DNA from 2 places in the Streptosporangium sp. OZ121 genome. Region 2 is predicted to be linked to the other one. Evidence: predicted binding sites of a transcription regulator. Region 2 holds the regulator's gene; the other holds the start of a gene.
The links. The regulator HrcA, encoded in region 2, represses chaperone genes, less so after heat shock. The targets are predictions, from matches to a motif close to TTGGCACTCTCNNNNNGAGAGTGCCAA.
Positions count from the first base shown of each region.

Region 1: groES (co-chaperone GroES) is a predicted target of HrcA. The motif match lies at 9,764-9,790, and genes of this name have one in related genera.

Region 1 is NZ_JBPXMC010000018.1:147,235-159,002, forward strand. It holds gene ACTOQ1_RS28140 (alpha/beta fold hydrolase) at 1-460, shown strand, start outside; gene tsaE (tRNA (adenosine(37)-N6)-threonylcarbamoyltransferase complex ATPase subunit type 1 TsaE) at 633-1,085, shown strand; gene ACTOQ1_RS28150 (hypothetical protein) at 1,325-1,990, shown strand; gene ACTOQ1_RS28155 (class F sortase) at 1,997-2,557, shown strand; gene tsaB (tRNA (adenosine(37)-N6)-threonylcarbamoyltransferase complex dimerization subunit type 1 TsaB) at 2,635-3,318, shown strand; partial or broken gene rimI (ribosomal protein S18-alanine N-acetyltransferase) at 3,303-3,767, shown strand; gene tsaD (tRNA (adenosine(37)-N6)-threonylcarbamoyltransferase complex transferase subunit TsaD) at 3,760-4,791, shown strand; gene ACTOQ1_RS28175 (alkene reductase) at 4,936-5,994, opposite strand; gene ACTOQ1_RS28180 (MarR family winged helix-turn-helix transcriptional regulator) at 6,102-6,752, shown strand; gene ACTOQ1_RS28185 (hypothetical protein) at 6,941-8,230, opposite strand; gene ACTOQ1_RS28190 (class I SAM-dependent methyltransferase) at 8,470-9,636, opposite strand; gene groES (co-chaperone GroES) at 9,880-10,191, shown strand; gene groL (chaperonin GroEL) at 10,282-11,768, shown strand, end outside.
Region 2 is NZ_JBPXMC010000013.1:72,787-84,554, reverse strand. It holds gene lepA (translation elongation factor 4) at 1-596, shown strand, start outside; gene ACTOQ1_RS23245 (glycoside hydrolase family 18 protein) at 778-2,055, opposite strand; gene ACTOQ1_RS23240 (hypothetical protein) at 2,577-3,173, shown strand; gene hemW (radical SAM family heme chaperone HemW) at 3,257-4,468, shown strand; gene ACTOQ1_RS23230 (DUF4870 domain-containing protein) at 4,493-5,170, opposite strand; gene ACTOQ1_RS23225 (DUF3097 domain-containing protein) at 5,204-6,028, opposite strand; gene ACTOQ1_RS23220 (hypothetical protein) at 6,087-6,836, opposite strand; gene hrcA (heat-inducible transcriptional repressor HrcA) at 7,019-8,032, shown strand; gene dnaJ (molecular chaperone DnaJ) at 8,047-9,189, shown strand; gene ACTOQ1_RS23205 (16S rRNA (uracil(1498)-N(3))-methyltransferase) at 9,328-10,059, shown strand; gene ACTOQ1_RS23200 (hypothetical protein) at 10,237-10,938, opposite strand; gene ACTOQ1_RS23195 (SigE family RNA polymerase sigma factor) at 10,935-11,414, opposite strand; gene ACTOQ1_RS23190 (histidine triad nucleotide-binding protein) at 11,699-11,768, shown strand, end outside.

The DNA of each region.
Region 1 (11,768 bases), on a different contig from region 2:
GATCCTGAGGCGCGGCGGTTCGCTGGTCGACAAGAGCCGCCAGGTCGGCAACGACGTGGCCTTCCTCGCCCTGCGCCACCTGGGTTTCGGCGACTCCAGGAACGTCAGCCCCACGGTCGTCGACTTCGCCGAGTCGATGATCCGATCCACCCCCTTCGAGGTGATCGCCGAGTTCTACCCGGCGCTGATGTCGCACGACAAGCTGAGCGCGCTGCGCGTGCTGGACGGGGTCCCGACCTCCATCATGGTCGGCGACAAGGACTGGCTGACGCCCGTCGAGCACAGCAGGGCGATGGCGGCGGCACTGCCGAGCGCCCGGTTCACCGAGGTCGCGGAAAGTTCGCACCTGGTCCAGCTGGAGCGGCCTAACGTGGTCAACGACGCCCTGCACGAGCTGCTCAAGCGGGTGGACGCGGGCGACGAGGCCGACGCCGCCGACGCCGGTGACATGGACCGGTGAGCCGGGGGCACGCGCACGGCGTACGGTGAGCCCGAGGTCCGACGCAAGGACCGGGGGTTCGGGAGGGCGCCGAACGGCGCCACGGGGGGGGGTCGACGGACCCCGGGAAGCGTGGTGGGACACCGGGAAGCGCGGTGGGACACCGAGAGGCATCGACAGGAGTGACGAAGCGGTGAGAATCGTGGCGACCGCCGAGGAGATGCGGGAGCTGGGCGAGGAGCTGGCGGCGCTGCTGCGCCCCGGAGACCTGGCGGTGCTGTCGGGCCCGCTCGGCGCGGGCAAGACGACCCTGGTGCAGGGGATCGCCGAGGGGCTCAAGGTGCGCGGCCCGATCACCTCGCCGACCTTCGTCATCGCCCGGGTGCACCCCTCGCTCTCGGGGGGCCCGCCGCTGGTCCACGTCGACGCCTACCGCCTCGGGGGCGATCTGGAGGTCGACGACCTGGACCTGGACGCCTCGCTGGAGGAGTCGGTGACGGTCGTGGAGTGGGGCGAGGGCCTGGTGGAGGGGCTCGCCGACGACCGGCTGGAGATCCTCATCGGCAGGGGCGCGTCCGGCGAGCCGGGCGAGGAGCGGACCGTGACCCTCCGGGGGGTCGGGCCGCGCTGGCACGGTGTCGTCTGACCGGGGAGCCGGGCCGCGCCGGCACGGTGTCATCCGACTGGCGCGATGTCATCTGAACGGTGTCGTCTGATGTGCCTACGAAGCCGGGGAAATCCTGGCACGCTGGCACTACGCACCATTGGTCTAGATCGTCAGGCCTGATGATCGACTCTGGCGGGTTTGCCCATGTTTAATGGGGAACAGGTGGGAAATCGTGCCGGGCGAGGGTCGTCGGCCGGAGGGCGAAGTGGAGTTCGACGGTGCCAAGCGTCAAGCGTGTCGCGGTTCTGGGAGCCATCGTCCTTTTCGGACTGCTCGGGTGCTCGGCTGACGCCGACTCGGGCAACCCCACGGGCACTCCCACCCCAACCCCGCCTGATTCCGGCATCAGCCGGCAGGACATCGAGGTCCAGCTCCAGCCGGCCCGCGCCAAGGCCGGGCAGAAGGTGTGGGTCCTGGCGAACTGCCCGATCCCGCAGGGCGGTCCCGAGCATCGCGGTACCGCGTCCTCCCGGATCTTCCGCACCCCGGTGACCCTCGACCCGATCCTCGCGACGCCCACGCCCGACCCCGCCTCGACCGCGACCCCGACGCCGCGCCCGTGGGTCCGCGGCCAGGCCACCGTCGCCGCGGGCGTCGCCGCCGGGGTCCACGAGGTCAACGCCAGGTGCGAGGGGACCAACGACACCGGCAGCGCCAACCTCAGGATCGTGCCCGACACCGAGCCGAGCCCCACCCCCACCGACCCCACCTCCAGGCCGACCCGGACGATCATCAGCACCGAGGCGCCGGGTACGGGCGGTGGCGGCACCGCGGCCGGAGGCCCCGACGACTCGAGTGCCCCGATCGGCACGACCGGTGTCCTGCTCGCCCTCGCCCTGGCGGGCGGCATCGGCATCGCGGTCGTGCGTCGCCGCCGTTCGTAGTCCCCGATGGCCGATTCCACCCGCTGGTCCAGGATCGTCCTGGCCGGAGTGATCACCGGTGCCGTCATGGTCGCGTTCGGCAACAGGGGCGGCGACGTCAAGGAGGAGAAGGCGCCCGCCCGCACCTCGATCGTGCCCAGCCGCATCGACATCCCGTCCCTGGGGATCAAGGCGCCCCTGATGAAGCTCGGCGTGACGGACGGCCGGGTCGATCTGCCGCCGTACGAGAAGCCGAACGTCGCGGGGTGGGTCAAGGACAGCGCGGTCCCCGGCGACGAGGGTTCCGCGGTGATCCTCGGGCACGTGGACACCAAGACCGCGCCCGCGGTCTTCTACAAGCTCAAGGACATGCGGGAGGGGCAGGTCATCAAGGTCGTGCGCAGCGACGGCAAGGTGGCCCAGTACCGGGTGGACACGATCGAGCAGATCAGCAAGCACCGGTTCCCCGCCGACAAGGTCTATCTCGAGGACGGCCTGCGGCTGATCACCTGCGGCGGGGACTTCGACTGGGACAGCAACGAGTACGAGGACAACCTCATCGTCTACGCCACCCTGGTCAAGACCTGAGGTGTTCCGCCTGTCCGCGCGGCTCACTCGGGGGGAGTGCCCCTGAGCCCTCGCGGGACGGGATAGGCTAACTGTTCGTGCTGGTCCTGGCCTTTGACACCGCCACCCCCGCCGTCACCGCAGCTCTGCACGACGGTGAGAGGGTCCTCGCCGAGTCGACGACGGTCGACGCGCGCCGACACGGTGAGCTGCTCGTCCCCACGATCGAGACGGTCCTCCGGGAGGCCGGAGCCTCGCTCGGCGACGTCACCGCCGTCGTCGCGGGCTCGGGCCCCGGCCCCTACACCGGGCTCCGGGTCGGTCTGGTGACCGCCCAGGCGCTCGCGACGACGCTGGGCGTCCCGGCGTACGGCGTGTGCACCCTCGACGCGCTCGCGTACGGCAGCGGGTCGGCCGAGCCGTTCCTGGTGGCCACCGACGCCCGGCGCAAGGAGGTGTTCTGGGGCCACTACCGGGACGCGCGCACCCGGCTGTCGGGCCCCGCGGTGGACCGGCCCCAGGATCTGCCCGCCGAGCTCCCGCTGGCCGGCGCGGGCGCGCGGATGTACGCCGAGGTCGTCGGCGCCTCCCGGCTTCTCGACGTGCCGGAGTACCCCCACGCGGGCGCGATGGCGGCGCTCGCCGCCGGGCTGCTCGGCGAGCCGGGCGTCCGTGAGGCCGTGGAGAGCGGCACCCACCCCGTGCTCGGCCCGCCCCGCCCGATCTACCTGCGCCGCCCCGACGCCAAGGAGCCCTCGGCGCCCAAGAGGGTCACGGCATGACCGCCGTGCTGCGCCGGATGACCGTCGACGACCTGCCCGCGGTCATGGAGGTGGAGCGGAAGACCTTTCCCGCCGACGCCTGGAGCGAGGGCATGCTCCGCGGCGAGCTCGACGACCAGCCGAGGACGAGGCACTACGTGGTGGCCCTGGTCGACGGCGTGATCGTCGGCTACGCGGGCCTCGCCGCGGCGGGGGACCAGGCCGACGTGCAGACCATCGCCGTGCTGGCCGAGTGGCGCCGGACCGGCGTCGGCGGCGCCATGCTGGCCGAGCTGCTGGCCGAGGCCGCCCGCCGGGGCGCGGTGTCGGTCTTCCTCGAGGTGCGCGCCGACAACCCGGGCGCGCAGGCCGTCTACGACAGGTTCGGGTTCGAGCGGATCGGCCTGCGCCGCCGCTACTACGAGGACGGCACTGACGCGATCATGATGAGGAAGGATCTCCATGCGTGACGAACCGGTGGTCCTGGGGATCGAGACCTCCTGCGACGAGACGGGGATCGGCATCGTCAGGGGGCACACCATGCTGGCCAACGCCATCGCCTCCAGCGTCGAGCAGCACGCCCGCTTCGGCGGGGTGGTGCCCGAGGTCGCCTCCAGGGCGCACCTGGAGGCGATGACCCCGACCGTCGAGCTGGCACTGGGGCGGGCGGGGCTGCGCCTCGCCGACGTCGACGCGATCGCGGTCACCGCCGGGCCCGGCCTGTCCGGCGCGCTGCTGGTCGGCGTCGCCGCCGCCAAGGCGTACTCGCTGGGCCTGGGCGTGCCGTTGTACGGCGTCAACCACCTCGCCGCGCACGTCGCGGTGGACCAGCTGGAGCACGGGGCGCTGCCCAAGCCCTGCATCGCCCTGCTGGTCTCCGGCGGGCACTCGTCCCTGCTGCTGGTGCCCGACGTCGCCAGGGACGTCGTCTCGCTGGGGTCCACGGTGGACGACGCCGCGGGCGAGGCGTTCGACAAGGTGGCCAGGGTGCTCGGCCTGCCGTTCCCCGGCGGGCCGCACATCGACAGGGCGGCCCGTGACGGCTCCGGCGCGGCCATCGCGTTCCCGCGCGGCAAGTACGACGACGGGACGCTCGACTTCTCCTTCTCCGGCCTGAAGACGGCCGTGGCCCGGTGGGTGGAGGCCAGGGAGAAGACGGGCGAGCGGGTCCACGTGCCCGACGTGGCGGCCTCGTTCCAGGAGGCCGTCGTCGACGTGCTGACCCGCAAGGCGCTGCGCGCGTGTGCCAAGTACGACGTCCAGGACCTGCTGATCGGCGGCGGGGTGGCGGCCAACTCCCGGCTGCGCGCGATGGCCCAGGAGCGTTGTGACGCGGCCGGGGTCCGGCTGCGGGTTCCCAGCCCCGGGCTGTGCACGGACAACGGCGCCATGGTGGCGGCCCTGGGCTCCGACCTGGTGACGGCCGGCATCGCGCCGTCGCGGCTGGACATCCCCGCCGACTCCTCGATGCCCGTCACCACCGTCCACGTCTGACGGGCTCGCTCCTCGTGGGGGTGCGCCGGTCACGCGTGCCCCCTCGGCCGTCGCGCCCCCGTCGGGCGGCGGCTGCGCGGGCTCTTCCCGGCAGGGTGTCCCGGGCGGAGCGTGGGGTGTCCTGGGCGGCGTGCGCGGGGTGTTTCAGGCGGGGTGCAGGGCCAGCACCGGATAGTCGGTGTAGCCGCGGTGGTCGCCGCCGAAGGCCGCGGCGTGGTCGGGCTGGTTGAGCTCGGCGCCGAGGCGCAGGCGGATCGGCAGGTCGGGGTTGGCCATGAACGACGCGCCCAGCGCGATCAGGTCGGCGCCGCGCCCCAGCCACCGCTCGATCCGGGTCGCCGGGTCGCTGATCGAGTGGTCGTTGACGATCAGGGCGTTCGGCCAGGACTTGACGAGCCGCTGGTTGAGGTCGTCGGAGGTGCTGGGCAGCAGGTGCAGGTAGGCCAGGTCGAGGCCGGCGAGCTCGGAGACCAGCGCCGGGTAGACCTCGTGCACGTCGTCCTCGATCAGGCCCCCCGCGCCGCTGCCGGGCGAGAACCGGACGCCGACCTTGGAGGCGCCGATCCGGTCGGCCATCGCCCGCGAGACCTCCACGCCGAAGCGGATCCTGTTGGCCACCGACCCGCCGAAGTGGTCCTCGCGCAGGTTGGCGTTCTGCGACAGGAACTGGTGGACGAGGTAGCCGTTGGCACCGTGCAGCTCGACCCCGTCGAAGCCCGCGTCCATGGCGCGCTCGGCGGCGTCGGCGAAGTCCTGGATGGTCGACTCGACCTGGGCGGTCGTCAGCTCGAGCGGGGTGGGGTTGTCCTGCATGCCGGAGGGGGTGAAGATCTGGCTCTCAAGCCTCACGGCGGACGGCCCGATGGGCAGGTGGCCGCTGTTGTCGGGGTGGCCGATCCGGCCGGAGTGCATGAGCTGGGCGAAGATCCTGCCACCCACCGCGTGGACGGAGTCGGTGACCTCGCGCCACCCGGCCACCTGCTCGTCGGTGTGCAGGCCGGGGGTGTTCATGTAGCCCTGCCCCGCGGAGCTGGGCTGGATCGCCTCGCTGATGATCAAGCCCGCGGAGGCTCGCTGGGCGTAGTAAAGGGCGTTCAGCGACGAGGGGATCCCGTCGACGTAGGACCGCGACCGGGTCATGGGTGCCATCACCAGGCGGTTGGGCAGCTGGAGACCGGCGAGCGAGAACGGTGTGAAAGGCATGACGACTCCTTGGTTGGCTGGCCAATTTGGCTAGCCAATATGCAGTTTTACAACTTGGTCGGCCAACATGCAAGCCGGTAGTCTGAGAAGGACGGAAGGACCTGAACATGGCGGAGCCGCTGATCGACGAGAAGCGCGACGTGACCGAGGGCTTGGCGGCCTACGAGGACGCCACGGCCGGGGACGTGATCGAGCACAGGGCCGAGGGCGCGGTCGGGGGCGTGACGGGAGACGGCGGGGACGCCGCCGGGACGTACGGTGAGGCCACCAGGAACTGCGATGAGTACGACAGCGACCTCAACTGCCTGATGGCCAACGCGACGCGCGGCCACCGCGTGCTGCTCGCCAACCTTCTCGGGGAGATCGACCTCTACCCGGGCCAGGAGCGCGTGATGATCGCCCTGTGGGACAACGGCCCCCAGTCGCAGAACAGCCTGGCGAGGATCATCGGCATCGACGTGTCCACCATGACCAAGACCCTGCAGCGCCTGGAGCGCAGCGGGTTCGTCAGCCGCAGGCCCGACGTGGCCAACCGGCGGATCAGCATCGTCGACGTCACGCCCAGGGGGCACGCGCTCCGTCCCGAGGTGGACCGGGTCCTCGCTGAGGTCCATCGCCGGATGACCCGTGGGCTGACGGCCCGGCAGATCGAGGAACTGCTGGCCCTGCTCTCCGTGGTCAGGGGCAACCTGTGCTACGAGGCGAGAACCGTCGAAGGCGACGGGAGCCACAGGGGCGGCGCCGCGCGCGCCGGCTGACGACGGCAGTACGGGTCCGGGGACCGCTGGGAGCCGGGCGCCGATCGGAGACGGCGCGCGGGCCGGTGAGACGTGGCCCGTGGCGGGTCCGTGGCGGGTCCGTGGCGGGATCGTGCGCCTGACGACGGCCGTACGGGGCCCGCGCGGGCCGGTGAGGCCGGGGACACCCGGAGCGAGGGCCCCGGGAGTCAGTCCTTGTCGGCCCTGGTGGGCCTGAGCAGCGCCTCGGCCAGGGCCAGCATGGTCTCCTCCAGGGCGCCCAGGCGGCGGGTGAGGTCGGTGTGCGCGGGCTCCACGGTCTCGCTCAGCGCCTCGGAGAGCTGGTCACGGTCGGGCAGGGCTCGAAGCGTCTCGGCCAGCGGGGCCAGCGCGGCCTCGGCCCGGATGACGCGCTCGTCGAGGGAGTCGAAGCGCTCGCGCTGCTCGTCGGTCTGGACGCCGATGAGCGCGCCGACGCCGAGGACGGCGGGCAGGACCTCCAGGCGCTCGTCCAGGCTCTCCAGGCGCTCGGCGGACTTCTCCGCGTGCCCGTCCAGTGTGGACAGCCGGGAGTCGATGACGTCCATCCGGCCGGTGAGGCGGCCCTCGATGTCGTCGAGGCGCTCGTCGAGGGTGTCGAAGCGGCCACCGGCCGCCATGCGATGGCTCTCCAGCCGGTCGATGCGGCTGTCGACGCGGTTCTCGACGGCGGCGGCGCGCTCGTCGATCCTGGGCACGACCAGGTCGACCCTGGCGCCCACCTGCTCGACCCTGCCGCTCACCAGGTCGACCTTGCCGTTGACCTGCTCGACGGCGGCCAGCATCCGGTCGGCGGCGGTGCCGACGGCCTGCTGGACGCTCGCCGACAGGTCGAGCATCCCCGCCTCGATGCGCCCGGTGCGCTGGGAGAGGTCGGCCAGGGCCCTGTCCAGGCGGCTGAACCGGTGCGCCGCGATGCCCATGTCGGCCTGGAGCCTGCCGAGGTGCTCGGCCAGCTGCCGCACCTGCTCGTCGAGGCCCAGGGTGCCCTCGGAGATCGCCCGCAGGCGGGTGAGCGCCTCGTCCACGCTCTCGCCGACGGTGCCGAGGTCGGTCCACAGGCTCGGCAGCTCGCCGAGGGGGGTGACCCGGTCGCGGACGGTCTCGACCCGGCGGCCGAGGGAGTCGACCCGCTCGCCGACGGCGTCGACGTGGTCACGCACCGCCTCGACGTGCTGGGCCAGGCCCTCGGCCCAGGAGGGTGGTTTGGCGGCGATGTCGTCCAGGCGCCCGTGGACGGACTCCAGCGTGCCGTTCAGCCCGCCGATCTCGCGCTCCCTGACCTCGCGCAGCAGCCACTCCATGCCCTCCAGGCGCTGCCGGATCTCGTCGAGCACCGCGCCCTGGGTCCGCTGCTCGTAGACGTGGTCCTGCGCCGCGCGGGCGAGGAGCTCGCGCATCCGGTCGGAGATGGCGGTCTGGCTGCCTGCCTGGAGCAGGGTGTGGTCGGAGTGATCCACCGAGAGCTCCTTCACTCGCCGACGCTCAGCCGCGCGGTTGGATTTGATGGGATTTGCTGATGAACGATAGGAAACCGCAGGCGAGAGAGAACTCCCGCCTGGCAACCTTAGCCTCTGGATCAAGGTTTTCCGGCAGCGAGATTAAAAGAGAGGAATTGCCGGTTGGCTGGAAGAATTGACTATTTTGGCTGGTCAACCAGGACTGACTCCGGCTGGTCGAACGGGTTCGATCCGGCCGGTCAGCCGGGGCCGCACACGAAGGCGAAAGGCCGGTCGCCGATTCGGGTGAGAATGACGACCGCGGATTCCTCACCGGAAAGGCGGAGCTCTTTCCTGAGGCGGTCGACGTCCACCGCGGAGCCGCGCTTCTTGATCGTCACATTGCCCGCGCCGCGCTCGCGGAGCGCCGCCCGCAGCCGCTTGAGCGAGAACGGCAGCGTCTCGTGGACCTCGTACCGGGACGCCCACGGCGTCGGCGTCGCGACGTCGCCGGTGATGTAGGCGATCTGCGGGTCGAGCAGGTGCCCGCCGACCGCCGCGGCGATCTCCGCCACCAGATGGGCCCGGATGGCCGCGCCGTCCGGCTCGTAGATGTAGCGACCGGCGGGGCCGGTGCCGGGGGCGCCGAGGGCCGGATCGGGCGTCATCGTGGCGCCCGACGGCAGGATCGTCGCCCTGCGCGCCGTCTCGCCCGCCAGCGCGCCGCACCAGATCACGGCCTCCTTGACGTCGCCCTTGTACGAGACCCACTCGGCCTCCGCGCCCTCGGGGACGAACTCGTACGGGATCCCGGGGGCGACCTTCAGGCAGGCGGCCCGGGCCCTGGCCACCATCTCCAGCACGGCGGGCCAGGGCGGCGAGTAGCCCATCGGGTCGAAGGTCCTGCCCCGCGCGGTACGGCGCGCCGGGTCGGCGAACAGGACGTCGAAGGCGGCCGGGTCCAGGGCGGAGGCGTCGGCGGCGCGGACCGAGACCCGGTCGCCGAAGCCCAGGGCGTCCGCGTTGGCCTGGGCGATCGCCGCGGTGAGCGGGTCGGTGTCGACGGCCTCGACCGAGCACCCGGCCCTGGCCAGGGCGAGGAGGTCGCCGCCGATGCCGCAGCAGACGTCGGCGACCCGCGAGCCCGCGGGGACGCGCCGCGCCCGATGGTCGGCGACCTCCCGGCGGGTGGCCTGCTCCAGGCCCGTCCGGGTGAAGTACATGAGATCGGCGTCGGCCCCGAACTTCTCCCTCGCGCGCAGCCGGAGCGTGGCCTGCGTGAGCGCCGCCGAGGTCAGGTCCGCGTCGTAGGTCTTCCTCAACCTGGTCACCGCCGCCACCGGGTCGTCGCCGGCGATCCCGGCCGCCGCGCCCAGGGCCTCCTGGCCGCGCGGGGTCAGGAGTTCCCGGAATGCGTCGAGATTCACACCAGCCGACGCTACCGCCTCGGCCGTAGGGCTTCGCGAGGGGCTTCCACCTGCCTTGACGTTCGCGTGAAGCGGAGAAGGGGTGCTTCGTGTTGACTGTCAAGGCCACCTTGCATACTGTTCCGTATTGGCACTCTCCCGGTGAGAGTGCCAAATACATGCGACGAGGCAGGTCTGACACCCGCGACGGCAGACCGCTGGTCGCCTCTTCTAGATCATTCAAATCTGAAGGGGAGGTCCGACGTGACGACCGCCACCAAGGTTCCCGTTAAGCCGCTCGGCGACCGCATTGTGGTCCAGCCGCTTGAGGCCGAGCAGACCACCGCTTCCGGTCTGGTCATCCCGGACACCGCCAAGGAGAAGCCGCAAGAGGGCAAGGTCCTCGCGGTGGGCCCCGGCAACTGGGATGAGGACGGCGAGAAGCGGATTCCGCTCGACGTCAAGGAGGGCGACGTGGTCCTCTACAGCAAGTACGGCGGCACCGAGGTGAAGTACAACGGCGAGGAGTACCTCGTGCTCTCCGCTCGTGACGTGCTCGCCATCATCGAGAAGTAGTTCTCGCTTCACAAAGATGACGTATCGAGCCCCGGGTCGCGAGAGCGCCCGGGGCTTTGATGCGCCGACGTACTTATAGAGAGGATTGTCATGCCGAAGATCCTGTCGTTCGAGGAGGACGCGCGCCGAGCTCTCGAGCGCGGCGTGAACGCTCTCGCGGACGCGGTCAAGGTGACGCTGGGCCCGCGTGGCCGCAATGTCGTCATCGACAAGAAGTTCGGTGCGCCGACCATCACCAACGACGGTGTGACCATCGCCCGCGAGGTCGAGCTGGAGACGCCGTACGAGAACCTCGGCGCCCAGCTGGCCAAGGAAGTGGCGACCAAGACCAACGACGTCGCCGGTGACGGCACCACCACCGCGACCGTCCTGGCCCAGGCCATGGTCCGCGAGGGCCTGCGCAACGTGGCCGCCGGAGCGCAGCCGCTCTCCCTCAAGCGCGGCATCGACATCGCGGCCAAGGCCGTCAGCGACCGGCTGATCGAGTCGGCCCGCCCGGTCGAGGACAAGAAGGAGATCGCGAATGTGGCGACGATCTCCGCGCAGGACGCCAGGATCGGCGAGCTGATCGCCGAGGCGTTCGACAAGGTGGGCAAGGACGGTGTCATCACCGTCGAAGAGTCCAACAGCATGGGCCTGGAGCTCGAGTTCACCGAGGGCCTCCAGTTCGACAAGGGTTACCTGTCGCCCTACATGGTGACCGACCAGGAGCGCATGGAGGCGATCCTGGAGGACCCCTACATCCTGATCACCCAGGGCAAGATCGCCTCGGTCTCGGACTTCCTGCCGCTGCTCGAGAAGATCGCGCAGACGAAGAAGGCCCTGCTGGTCATCGCCGAGGACGTCGAGGGCGAGGCCCTCGCGGTCCTCGTCACGAACAAGATCCGTGGCACCTTCACCTCCGTCGCCGTCAAGGCGCCGGGCTTCGGCGACCGCCGCAAGGCCATGCTGCAGGACATCGCCATCCTCACCGGTGGCCAGGTCGTCAGCGAGGAGATCGGCCTCAAGCTGGAGCACGTCGGCCTGGAGGTGCTGGGCACCGCCCGGCGCGTCGTCATCACCAAGGACTCCACCACCGTCGTCGACGGTGCCGGTGAGGCCTCGGCGATCGCCGACCGCGTCAAGGAGATCAAGCTCGCCATCGAGCAGTCCGACTCCGACTGGGACCGCGAGAAGCTCCAGGAGCGCCTCGCCAAGCTCTCCGGCGGCGTCTGCGTGCTCAAGGTCGGCGCGGCCACCGAGGTGGAGCTCAAGGAGAAGAAGCACCGCCTTGAGGACGCCATCTCGGCGACGCGCGCGGCGATCGAGGAGGGCATCGTCTCCGGCGGTGGCTCCGCGCTCATCCACGTCTCCAAGGTCCTCGACGACCTGGGCCTGACCGGCGACGAGGCGACCGGCGTCTCCATCGTCCGCAAGGCGCTCGTCGAGCCGGCCCGCTGGATCGCGGAGAACGCCGGCCTCGAGGGCTACGTCGTGACGGCGAAGGTCACCGAGCTGCCCGTCGGCCAGGGCTTCAACGCCGCCACCGGCGAGTACGGCGACCTGATCGCCCAGGGCGTCATCGACCCGGTCAAGGT
Region 2 (11,768 bases):
CCGTGCTCGTCCCCTCGGAGTTCATCGGCGCCATCATGGAGCTCTGCCAGAACCGCCGGGGCAACCTGCAGGGCATGGACTACCTGTCCGAGGACCGCGTCGAGATCCGCTACACCATGCCGCTCGGTGAGATCATCTTCGACTTCTTCGACCAGCTCAAGTCCCGTACGCGCGGCTACGCCTCGCTGGACTACGAGCCCTCGGGCGAGCAGGAGTCGGACCTGGTGAAGGTCGACATCCTGCTCCAGGGCGAGGCGGTGGACGCCTTCAGCGCCATCGTCCACCGGGAGAAGTCGTACGCCTACGGGGTCGAGATGGCCAAGAAGCTGCGCGAGCTCATTCCCAGGCAGCAGTTCGAGGTGCCGATCCAGGCGGCCATCGGTGCCCGGGTCATCGCCCGGGAGAACATCCGCGCCATCCGCAAGGACGTCCTCGCCAAGTGCTACGGCGGCGACATCTCCCGCAAGCGCAAGCTGCTGGAGAAGCAGAAGGAGGGCAAGAAGCGGATGAAGATGGTCGGCCGCGTCGAGGTTCCCCAGGAGGCGTTCGTCGCCGCGCTGTCCACCGAGTCCTCCACGGACAAGGCCAAGAAGTAGGCGCTTCCCCCAGGCACCCCGGGCCCGTCCCGCGACCGGCTCGGTCCACCCCGCACCGCCCCCGCACCGGCTCGGCCAGATGTGAAGGGCGCCCGGGGGGAGGAGACCGGGGAGGAAGAACGTGCGGGCGAGGCCGCTGATGACCCAGATCCTGCGGCCTCGCCCGGTATGAGGGGGTCGCTCAGCGCAGGACGCTGTAGAGCGCCGAGGTGAGCGACGCCTTGGTGTCGTCCTGGTCGATGGACCACATCATCGAGCCGCCGAGGCCCTTCAGGCGGATGTAGGCCGCCTTCTGGAGCAGCGAGGCCGGGTCGTCGTAGGACCAGAACTCGTTGCCGTCGTAGAGCCACACGGATCCGGTCAGCAGGTCGCGGTAGCGCTTGCCCGGCTTGTTCACGAGGATCTTGTAGTCCTCGCTTCCGGCGGCGAAGGTGCCGGGAGCGGGGCCGGTGGCGGTGCCGTACAGGCCGTTCCTCCCGCCGGTGACGCCGGTCCAGCCCTGGCCGTACGCCGGTACGCCCACCACGATCTTCTTGGCGGGTGCGCCGCGCGTCAGGTAGTCGCGGACGGTCTGGTCCACGCTGTACTTCACCGGGTGGGGGTCGCGCCGGTCGTTGAACAGGTTGCCGTTGTGGCCGGTGACGGTCTCCCACGAGCCGTGCAGGTCATAGCCCTGAACGGTGGCGAAGGTGAGCTGCCTGAAGACGTCGCGGACCTCGAAGCCGGCGTCGATCTTCGCGGCGGCGGCGGGCAGGAAGGCGGTCAGCTCGGTGCGCCGGTCGAACTCGTTCATCTGGCGGCGGAGTTCGGTGACGAACAGGGTGAAGTTCCGCTTGTCCTCGGGACGGATGATGTTGCCGTCGGCCCCGGAGGAGCCGGGCCACTCCCAGTCGAGGTCGATGCCGTCGAACACGCCCGCACCGGTGCCTGCCGCGGTGCCGGGCAGGTTGCCCTTGAGCCACAGGTCGATGCAGGAGGAGGCGAGCTTGGCGCGGCCCTCGGGGGTCAGCACCGCGTCGGAGAAGTACTTCGAACCGGTCCAGCCGCCGAGGGAGATCAGCGCCTTGAGGCCGGGGTGCTTGGCCTTGAGCTTCTTCAGCTGGTTCAGGTTGCCGTTGAGCGCCTGGCCCTCGGCGTCGGCGACGCCGTCCACGCTCTGCTCGGCGGGCACCGGGCGCTGCCAGTCGGCCCACGGGTCGGGGGAGTAGCAGTCGCCCCCGGCGTTGACGAAGCCGAAGGCGTAGTTGATGTGGGTCAGCTTGGCGGCGGCGCCGCTGGTCTCCATGTCCTTGACGTGGTAGTTGCGGCCGTAGACGCCCCACTGGATGAAGTAGGCGACCCGCTTGTAGCGGTCACCGTGCTCCCGGGGGGTCTGGGCCTGGGCCGTGGCCGGCACGGCCACGGCCGCGAGACCCGCGGCGAGGGCTGCCGCGAGCACTTTACGGAGGAGTCTCTGCACGGGCTTCTCCACTGCTTGAAATAAGTAACTTATAGGAAACTTTCCTTTAAGTTTTCCCGGATCGTAGACCTGCGGGATCTGGCCGTCAACGGCCAACGGCGTTTTGACCGGTGGACGGCGGGATGCTTCGGCTAACTTGGGAAGGCATGGAGCAGCAGGCGTTCTGCAACCGATGTGGCACCCCTGTGCGCGGGCTGTCGCGATGCCCCGGGTGCGGGGCGCCGACGGGGGGTCGGCCTCCGCTGGATCAGTCCTCACCGGCCCGGTTTCCACCGGCTCAGCCCTCGCGGGACGTCCCCGCGGGCGAGACCCGGGTCCCGCCGGAGGAGTGGCGGCAGGATCCCGCCGACTGGCAGCAGCATCTCCCCCCGGACGAGCGTCCCCCCCAGCGGGACGAGCGGCCCCGGCAACCCCCGGCGGGGGACCGGGCTCCGGCACCGCCGCCGGACCGAGGCCGGGACCGGCCGCCACGCGGGGATCGCAAGGTCTGGCCACTGGTCGCGACGGTCACGGTCCTCGCGATGTCGCTGGCCACCGCGGGGTCCTTCTGGCTCACCCCGCGAGGCGGCGAGACGTCCGTGGCGGGCGGCATCCGGACGGCGACGACCGGCGACCGGGCGGAGGCCGAGGCCGGGACACCCCCGGCGGGGCGCGCTCCCCAGGGGCCCCATGACGCCGAGACCCAGGCCAGGGTCCTCGACGCCCTGCTCGCCGACAGCGGCGGCTCCAGATCGGGCCTCGGCTCGGCCCTCGACCAGCTGCGCTCCTGCGAGGGCACCGCCACCGGGCTCGCCACGCTCCAGCGGATCACCGCGGCCCGCCGCGAGCAGGTGGTCCAGGTCGACGCGCTGGACACCGGCGAGCTCGACGGAGGCGACGCGGTCAAGGCGCGCCTCACCAGGGCCCTGACCGCCTCGTTCAACGCCGACGAGGCGTTCCTCGCCTGGGCGACCCGCCAGGAGGCCGGGTGCGGCCGCGCCTGGAGCGGCGACGACGACTACCGGCGCGGTCTCGCCTTCTCCGGCGAGGCGACCACCGCCAAACGGGGCTTTTTGAAGCTGTGGAACCCCCTCGCCCGGCGGTACGGCCTGCCGGTGCGGGACGAGCACGAGATCTGACGCTCGGGGGTGGCGCTTCGGCGTCCCTGAGCACCGGATCCTCGGCGTACCGGGCATCGCGGAGGAGGCGGCAGACTTGGGGCGTGCCATCCACACTTCCCGACGGGGACCCCGCGCCCGCCTCGGGCGAGCTCCCGGAGAGCGCGCTCGCCGGGCTCGGCGAGCGCCCCTTCGGCTTCTACGTCCACGTCCCCTTCTGCGTGACCCGGTGTGGTTACTGCGACTTCAACACCTACACGGCGTCCGAGCTCGGTCCCGGCGCGTCGCAGAAGGACTACGCGGACACCGCCGTCGACGAGGTACGACGGGCGCGGGCCAACCTCGGCGCCGCGCACCTCCCCGTCGAGACCGTGTTCTTCGGCGGGGGAACCCCCACCCTGCTCCCCGCCGGAGACCTCGTACGGATCCTGCGGGCGATCGAGGAGGAGTTCGGGCTCGCCCCCGGCGCCGAGGTGAGCACCGAGGCCAACCCCGAGTCGGTGGACCCCGCCTACCTGGCGGAGTTGCGCGCGGGCGGGTTCAACCGGATGAGCTTCGGGATGCAGAGCGCCCGCGAGCACGTGCTCGCGGTGCTGGACCGCCGCCACACCCCCGGCCGCCCCGCGCGGGCCGTACGGGAGGCGAGGGAGGCGGGGTTCGACCACGTCAACCTCGACCTGATCTACAGCACGCCCGGGGAGAGCGACGACGACTGGCGCGCCTCGCTGGCCGCGGCGATCGAGGCGGGCCCCGACCACGTCTCCGCGTACTCGCTGATCGTCGAGGACGGGACGAGGCTGGCCGCCAGGATCAGGCGCGGCGAGCTCCCGATGCCCGACGACGACGTGGCCGCCGACCGCTACCTGATCGCCGACGCCATGCTGGCCGAGGCGGGGTTCGAGTGGTACGAGGTGTCCAACTGGGCGACCTCGGAGGCCGGGCGCTGCCGGCACAACCTTCTCTACTGGACCGGCGGCGACTGGTGGGGCGTCGGCCCCGGGGCGCACAGCCACATCGGCGGCACCCGCTGGTGGAACGTCAAGCACCCCGCCGCCTACGCCCAGCGCCTGGCCGCGGGCACCTCGCCCGCGCACGCGCGCGAGGTGCTGGGCCCCCGGGACCGGGCGGTGGAACGGCTGATGCTGGAGCTGCGGCTCGCTCGGGGCTTCCCGCTCGAGGAGCTGGAACGCCCCCCGGTGGTCGCCCGCGCGCTGGCCGACGGGCTGCTGGAGGTGGAGCCGTTCAAGGCGGGCCGCGCGGTGCTCACCCTGCGCGGCCGCCTGCTGGCCGACGCCCTGGTCCGCGACCTCACCTGAGGCTCCACCCCGGGCCCGGACAGGTCAGCTGACGAAGCGGATGTTCATCGGATAGCGGTACCTCTCTCCCCGGTTGGCCGCCACCGCGGCGACGATCGCCATGACGATCGACGCGACCCAGAGGAAGAACATCAGCACGAAACCGATGAGCACGAACGCCAGGATCCAGGAGACGAAGTAGACGATCAGCACCGTGAGCTGGAAGTTGAGCGCCTCGGCGGCCTGGTCGCGCACGTAGGGCGACTCGTTCTTCTTCGCCAGGTAGAGCACCAGAGGGCCGACGAAGGAGGTCAGCAGCCCCAGCAGGTGGGCGAGCACCGACATGGTGGTGTCGTCGCTGCCGGGCCGCGGGCCGTACGTGCCCGGCGGGGCCTGGTAGCCGTATCCCTGTGCCGCGCCGTACGCGCCGTACTGGGAGTATCCGGGCTGGTAGCCGCCCGCGTCGTACGGGGAGGCGGGCGGCGGGTAGCCCCCGTAGCCCCCGTAGCCCTGGTCCGGCTGCCCGTATCCCTGACTCGGTGGCCCGTAGCCCTGCCCGGGCCGGCCGTAGCCCTGATCGGGTTGCCCGTACCCCTGGTCAGGCACGCCGTAGCCCTGGCCGGGGGGCGGGGCACCCTGGCCAGGCCACGTGTGGCCGGGCGGGGGATCGCCGATGCGCCGCGTCCGGTCGTCGCCCTGCGGGTCCTCGGGGTTCTCGCTCATGTCCCCTCCTGATGGGTTGACGGCCCTGACGGGTCAGACGGCCTGGCCGTCCTCGCCGGGAACCGTCACGAAGTCGATCAGCTCCTCGACGGGGCCGAGGAGCTCGGGCTCTAGATCGGCATATGTCGTGACCGATCCGAGAATGTGGCGCCATGCGGCGCCGGGCTCCACGTTCCAGCCCAGCGCGGCGATGACGCCCTCCTTCCAGGGCACGCCGCGCGGCACCGACGGCCAGGAAGGGATCTTGAGCACGTGCGGCCTGACCGCCTGCCAGACGTCCACGAACGGATGCCCGACGATCAGCACGTGCGGTGAGGAGACCTGCGCGGCGATCCGGCTCTCCTTGGAGCCGGGGACCAGGTGGTCGACGAGCACGCCCAGCCGCCGCCCCGGCCCCGGGCCGAACTCCTCGACGATCGAGGGCAGGTGGTCGACCCCCTCCAGGTACTCCACGACCACGCCCTCGACCCGAAGGTCGTGCCCCCAGACCTTCTCCACGAGCGCGGCGTCGTGCACGCCCTCCACGTAGATCCGGCTCTCCTTGGCGACCTGGGCCCGCAGGCCCTCCACCGCGATGGAACCCGACGCGCTCCGCCGGGGACCGCGCGGTGCCGCGGCGGGCCGTACGAGCGTCACCACCTTGCCCTCCAGGAGGAACGCGGCCGGCTCCAGCGGGAACACCCGCCGGCGCCCGAAGCGGTCCTCCAGGGTGACGGCCTCCTTGTCGCAGGCCACCACGGCGCCGCAGAAGCCGCCGTCGGCGTCCTCGACGACCAGGTCGAGCTCCGCGGGCACCCGGGGGATGGTCCCCCTGCGCGGGCGCCGCCAGTCTCCCGCCAGAACGTCACGCTCGTACATCACCGACCGCCCACCCTCTCTCGCCGGGGATCAGGTGGGACGCTAGCAAACACCACCGTCACCCGCCGTAGGGTCCCGGCTGTCCCCACTGCCCCACCGGCACCGCGGCGGCCCGGCGCTTGCGGGCGTTGCTCCGCTTCACCAGTACGACGATCGTCACGACGATGGCGAGCAGGATCCCGACGCCGGGGATCACGAACAGGGCGACCACCCCGCCCACCAGCGAGTCGGCGGCGAGCTCCTTGCCCACGCCGAACCTGGTGCCCTCGGCGGGATCGGCGGAGCACTGGACCTGGTAGTCGCCCGCCTGGTCCACGCCGACCCGCAGGCCCATCTCCCAGGTGACGCCGTCGGATCCCGCGACGGTCTGCTGGATGTCGGGCTTCTGCAGCCTGGGGGTGCCCGTGCCGCCCTTCAGCGTGCACTCGAACTGGGTGGGACCGCCCGTGGCGACGTAGATCGCCGGCTTGTCCGCCGGGTCGATCGTGACCGTCTTGGCCTCGCCGGGGGCGAAGGTCTGCGTCGGGGCCGCGTCGGTGACCGCGCCGACGAGGCCGCCGGCGAAGCCGCCGATGCCGACGATGATGCTGACCAGGGCGAGCAGCCAGACCCCGACGATCCACCCGATGCCGGGCTTGATCTTCCCGGTGGGGGGCGGAGGTCCCTGCGGGGCGCCGTAACCGGGAGGCGCGTAACCGTACGAGGGGGGCTGCTGGCCGTACTGCTGCTGGCCATACGGCTGCTGGGGGCCGCCGTAACCGGGGCTGCGGGAGGCGTCGCCCGGATAAGAACCGAAATCGTTGGACATGACCGAATTCTGATGGGTGCCGCTTGGATCGCGATAGCAGTTGACTTGACAACGGCTTGCCGTCATCATCCGCAGCTCTTGCTTATCGCGCCTTCCGCACCGGGGCCGTACACTTGGCACTCGGGAACACAGAGTGCCAAACCTCGTGTTTCCCTCTGAACGCAGGCAGGGAGGTGACCACGTTGGTCGACGACCGCAAGCTCGCCGTGCTCCGCGCCATCGTCGAGGACTACGTGTCCACCAACGAGCCGGTGGGTTCGAAAGCCCTCGCGGACCGGCACAACCTGGGGGTGTCCCCGGCGACGATCCGCAACGACATGGCGGTGCTGGAGGAGCAGGGCTACATCGCCCAGCCCCACACCAGCGCCGGCCGGGTGCCCACCGACAAGGGCTACCGGCTCTTCGTCGACCGCCTCTCGCAGGTGAAACCCCTGTCGAGCGCGGAACGCAAGGCCATCGAGAGCTTCCTCGCGGGCGCGGTGGACATCGACGACGTCGTCATGCGGACGGTACGGCTGCTGGCCCAGCTCACCCGGCAGGTCGCCGTGGTGCAGTACCCGACGCTGACCCACTCGACGGTCAGGCACGTCGAGCTGGTGCCGCTGAGCGAGCGCCGGCTGATGTTCGTGCTCATCACCAACACCGGCAGGGTCGAGCAGCGCGTGGTCGAGCTGCCCGACGTCGTCGACGAGCAGCGCGTGGCCCATCTGCGTGCGATGCTCAACGCCTCCCTCGACGGGTGCGGGCTCACCAGCGTCCCCGACAAGGTCGCCGACCTGCCGGAGCGGCTGCCCGCGGAAGACCGGCCGCTCGCTGCCACTATCCTGTCAGTGCTGCTGGAGTCCCTGGTGGACCGGCACGATGAGAAGATCGTTTTTGCCGGAGCCGCCAACCTCGCGGGAGCCGACTTCACCGTCGGGCTCCGCGACGTGCTGGAGGCTCTGGAAGAGCAGGTCGTGCTCATGCGACTGCTCGGTGAGACCTCCGACCTTTCGGCGCTGACCGTGCGGATCGGCTCGGAGAACCCCTACACCGGACTCCAGGGCACGTCCATCGTCGCCGCCGGATACGGTTCTGGGGACAAGCAACTGGCCCGGCTCGGTGTGCTGGGCCCGACGCGAATGGACTACCCGGTCACGATGGGCGCGGTGCGCGCGGTGGCACGCTACGTCAGCCAGATCCTGGCTGCATCATAAGAGGTCAACGAAAAGTGGCTAAGAGCGACTACTACGGCACCCTCGGGGTGCGCCGTGACGCCAGTGCGGAAGAGATCAAGAAGGCGTACCGGCGCCTGGCGCGCGAGCTGCATCCCGACGTCAACCCCGACCCCGAGACCCAGGAACGCTTCAAGGAGATCACGCAGGCCTACGAGGTCCTGTCCGACTCCAGCAAGCGGCAGATGTACGACATGGGTGCCGACCCGTTCGCCTCGGGCGGCGGCGCGGGGGCCGGGGGCTTCGGTGCCGGCTTCCCGTTCAGCGACATCATGGACGCCTTCTTCGGCGCGGCCGGTGGCGGCGGTGGCCGGGGTCCCCGCTCCCGTGCCCGGCGCGGGCGCAACGCCACCATCCGGGTCGAGCTCGACCTGCGCGAGTCGGGCTTCGGCACGACCCGCGAGCTGGTCGTCGACACCGCCGTGGTCTGCGAGGTCTGCACGGGCTCCGGCGCGGCGGCCGGCACCCACCCCGACACCTGTGACATGTGTCACGGCCGGGGTGAGGTCTCCCAGGTCACCCGGTCCTTCCTCGGCCAGGTCATGACCTCCCGCCCCTGCCCCCAGTGCGGCGGCTTCGGGTCGATCATCCGCAACCCCTGCCAGGAGTGCTCGGGCGACGGCCGGGTCCGCACCCGGCGGACCATCAAGGTCCGCATCCCGGCCGGGGTCGAGGACGGCACCCACATCCAGCTCGCCGGCGAGGGCGAGATCGGCCCGGGGGGAGGCCCGCCCGGCGACCTGTTCCTGGAGATCGTCGAGCGTCCCCACGAGATCTTCGAGAGGCGCGGCGACGACCTGCACTGCACCGTGCAGATCCCGATGACCGCGGCCGCGCTCGGCACCATCCTGACCATGGAGACGCTCGACGGCGCCGAGGAGCTCGACATCCGTCCCGGCACGCAGTCGGGGCAGACGATCCCGCTCTACGGGCGGGGCGTGCAGCGCCTGAACGAGACGGGCCGCGGCGACCTGCTGATCCACGTGAACGTGGAGACCCCCTCCCGCCTCGACGCCGAGCAGGAGGAGCTGCTGAAGGAGCTCGCCAGGCTCCGCGGCGAGGAGCGCCCGCCGGGCAAGTTCGCCCCAGGGCAGCAGAGCTTCTTCTCCCGCCTGCGGGACGCCTTCAATGGCCGCTGACCCGGCCCGAGCCCGGTCGCGTCGAGGCCTGGCCCGCGTGCGGCCGGGGCGTCCCGCCCCGGCCGTCCCAGGGGCGTGTCACCCGCGCCGGGCCGGCTCCGGGGCGTGGCGCCCCGGCCCGTCCTGCTCCGACGGCCCATGACCGTCCCGGTCTTCCTGGCCGACCCCGCCGACCTGGCCAGGCCGGCGTTCGTCTTCGGCGGTCCCGAGGGGCGCCACGCGGCGGCCGTACGGCGGCTGCGGGCGGGGGAGCGGCTCGACCTGACCGACGGGGCGGGCTCCGTCGCCGAGTGCGTGGTGACCGAGGCGGGCAGGGACTCGCTCCGGGTCGAGGTGCTGCGCCGCCACGACGTGCCCGTGCCGTCACCGCGCCTGGTCGTGGTCCAGGGCCTGCCCAAGGGCGACCGGGGCGAGCTGGCCGTGGAGATGATGACCGAGGCGGGGGTCGACGTGATCGTCCCCTGGGCCGCGGCCAGGTGTGTCACCCAGTGGAAGGGCGAACGGGCGGCCAAGGCGCTGGCCCGCTGGCGGTTCACGGCACGCGAGGCGGGCAAGCAGTCGCGCCGTTTCCACCTGCCGGAGGTGACGGAGCTCGCGTCCACCGCGAAGGTCGCCGGCCTGCTGTCGGCGGCGGCGCTGGGCGTGGTGCTGCACGAGGAGGCCACCGCCCCGCTGTCCGGCCTGTCCCTCCCCGCCGGTGGCGACATCGTCGTGGTGGTCGGCCCCGAGGGCGGGGTCTCGGGCGAGGAGATCGCCGCGTTCCGTGAGGCCAAGGCGGTGCCGGCGCTGCTCGGGCCGACGGTGCTGCGCACCTCGACCGCCGGGGTCGTCGCGGCGGCGGTGCTCCAGACGCGCAGCGGCCGCTGGTGACATCCCGCCGGTGCGCGGCCGGTCGCCCCTCGGCGGTCGCCGGTCCCGGCGAATCCGTGTCGTGAGGTCCCGGAGGTGTGAGGCCAAGGGGAAGCGCTCGTGAGGCCCCGGGGATCCGCCCCCGCGAGCGGGTGGCGGGGAGAGAACCGGTCAGGGGCGCCGTGACCGGTCACCGCGCTAACTCTGGGTGGGGATCGGAACCGGGGTGCTCGCCTCCGTCGGCATGGGAGGCGAGGCGTCGCCCGACGGCGCGCACTCGTCGGGCGAGCACGGACTCTCCGAGGGAGCCGGCCTCGTCTTCGTCGGCGTCGGTGTCGCCTCGATCTCCTCGCACCTCCTGAAGACCCCGCTGGGCTCGACGGTGGGGCTGTCGAGGGGGGTGGGGCAGGTGGGCGTCGGTGTCGGCGTCGGCCGGGGAGCCGTCGTCGCCGGGTTGGGCCTGGAGGTGGGCCGCGTGCTGGGCGCCGCGCTCCTGGACGGCGCGGGCCTCGGCGAGAGCATGGTGGCGCCGGGGTCCGACCTGCTGGCGGCCGGAAGCGGGGCGGGGTCGGACGGCGGTTGCGAGGAGGGCGCCGGGGGACGTGAGGTGGCGGACCCGTCGACGGGAGGGGTCGACTCGGCGAACTTGATCCACTCGACCCTCACCTGGCGGCCCACCTCCTCGCGGAACTGGGGAACCACCATGACGACGGTCGCCGCGACGAGGACCGCGCCCGCGACGGAGGCCCCGGCGCGCCACCACACCAGCCGGCGGATCCCGCGCCGCTCGATGCGTCCGCGGATCACCTCCAGCCCGTCCGGGGAGGGAACGACCGAGTTCGCCTCCGCGCTGAGCGCGCGGCGAAGCAGCTCGCCGTACTCATCCGGGGAGTCGGTCATGACAGTTGCTCCAGTGAGGTTCGGAGGGCGGCCATGCCGCGAGCCGTGTGGCTCTTGACCGCGCCTTTGCTGATGCCCATCGCATGGGCGATCTGCGCCTCGGACAGGTCTCCGTAGTAGCGCAGCACCAGGGCCTCCCGCTGGCGTGCGGGCAGCCCGCGGAGCGCCTCGATGACGGCGGAACGCTCGAACTCGCCGATCGCCCCGTTCTCGGCGCTCGGCGCGTCGGGCATGCCCTTGGGCGCGTACTTCTCGACGACCGCCCGATGCCGAAGCACCGAACGTGATCGGTTGACGACCGACTGTCGCAGATAGGCCAGTGCCTTGTCGGTGTCGCGCAGTCGGCGCCAGGCGCCATGGATGGCGACGAACGCGTCCTGCACGACCTCCTCCGCGGTTGCCATGTCGCGGACGAGTAAGACGGCGAGACGGACAAGAGACCGATAGTGCGCGCTGTAGAGCGCGGTAACGGCCATGTCGGCATCCCATCCGACGGGCACCGCCCCGAGCGACCTGTCGGCCACGAGGGTCTCGGTGGTCACATCAGTGGGACGCTTGGCCTTCCCAGAGGGTTTACGCTCTTCCGGTTCATTAGGGGGCATGACCCAGTCGTGTCCTCGCCAGGCGGCCATATATTGCTGCGCGCAAAGGGCTGTCGTGGTTGAAGTTTTGCACACCCACCATATCCGGGCGGATCTTTGTTTGCGGACGGGAACCATCACCGATTCGCAACGTCCTCGGCGGTATGGTGCCTGTCATGGTGAGCGAAGCCGACTGCCTGTTCTGCAGGATCGTGGCCAAGGAGATTCCCGCGGAGATCGTCTACGAGA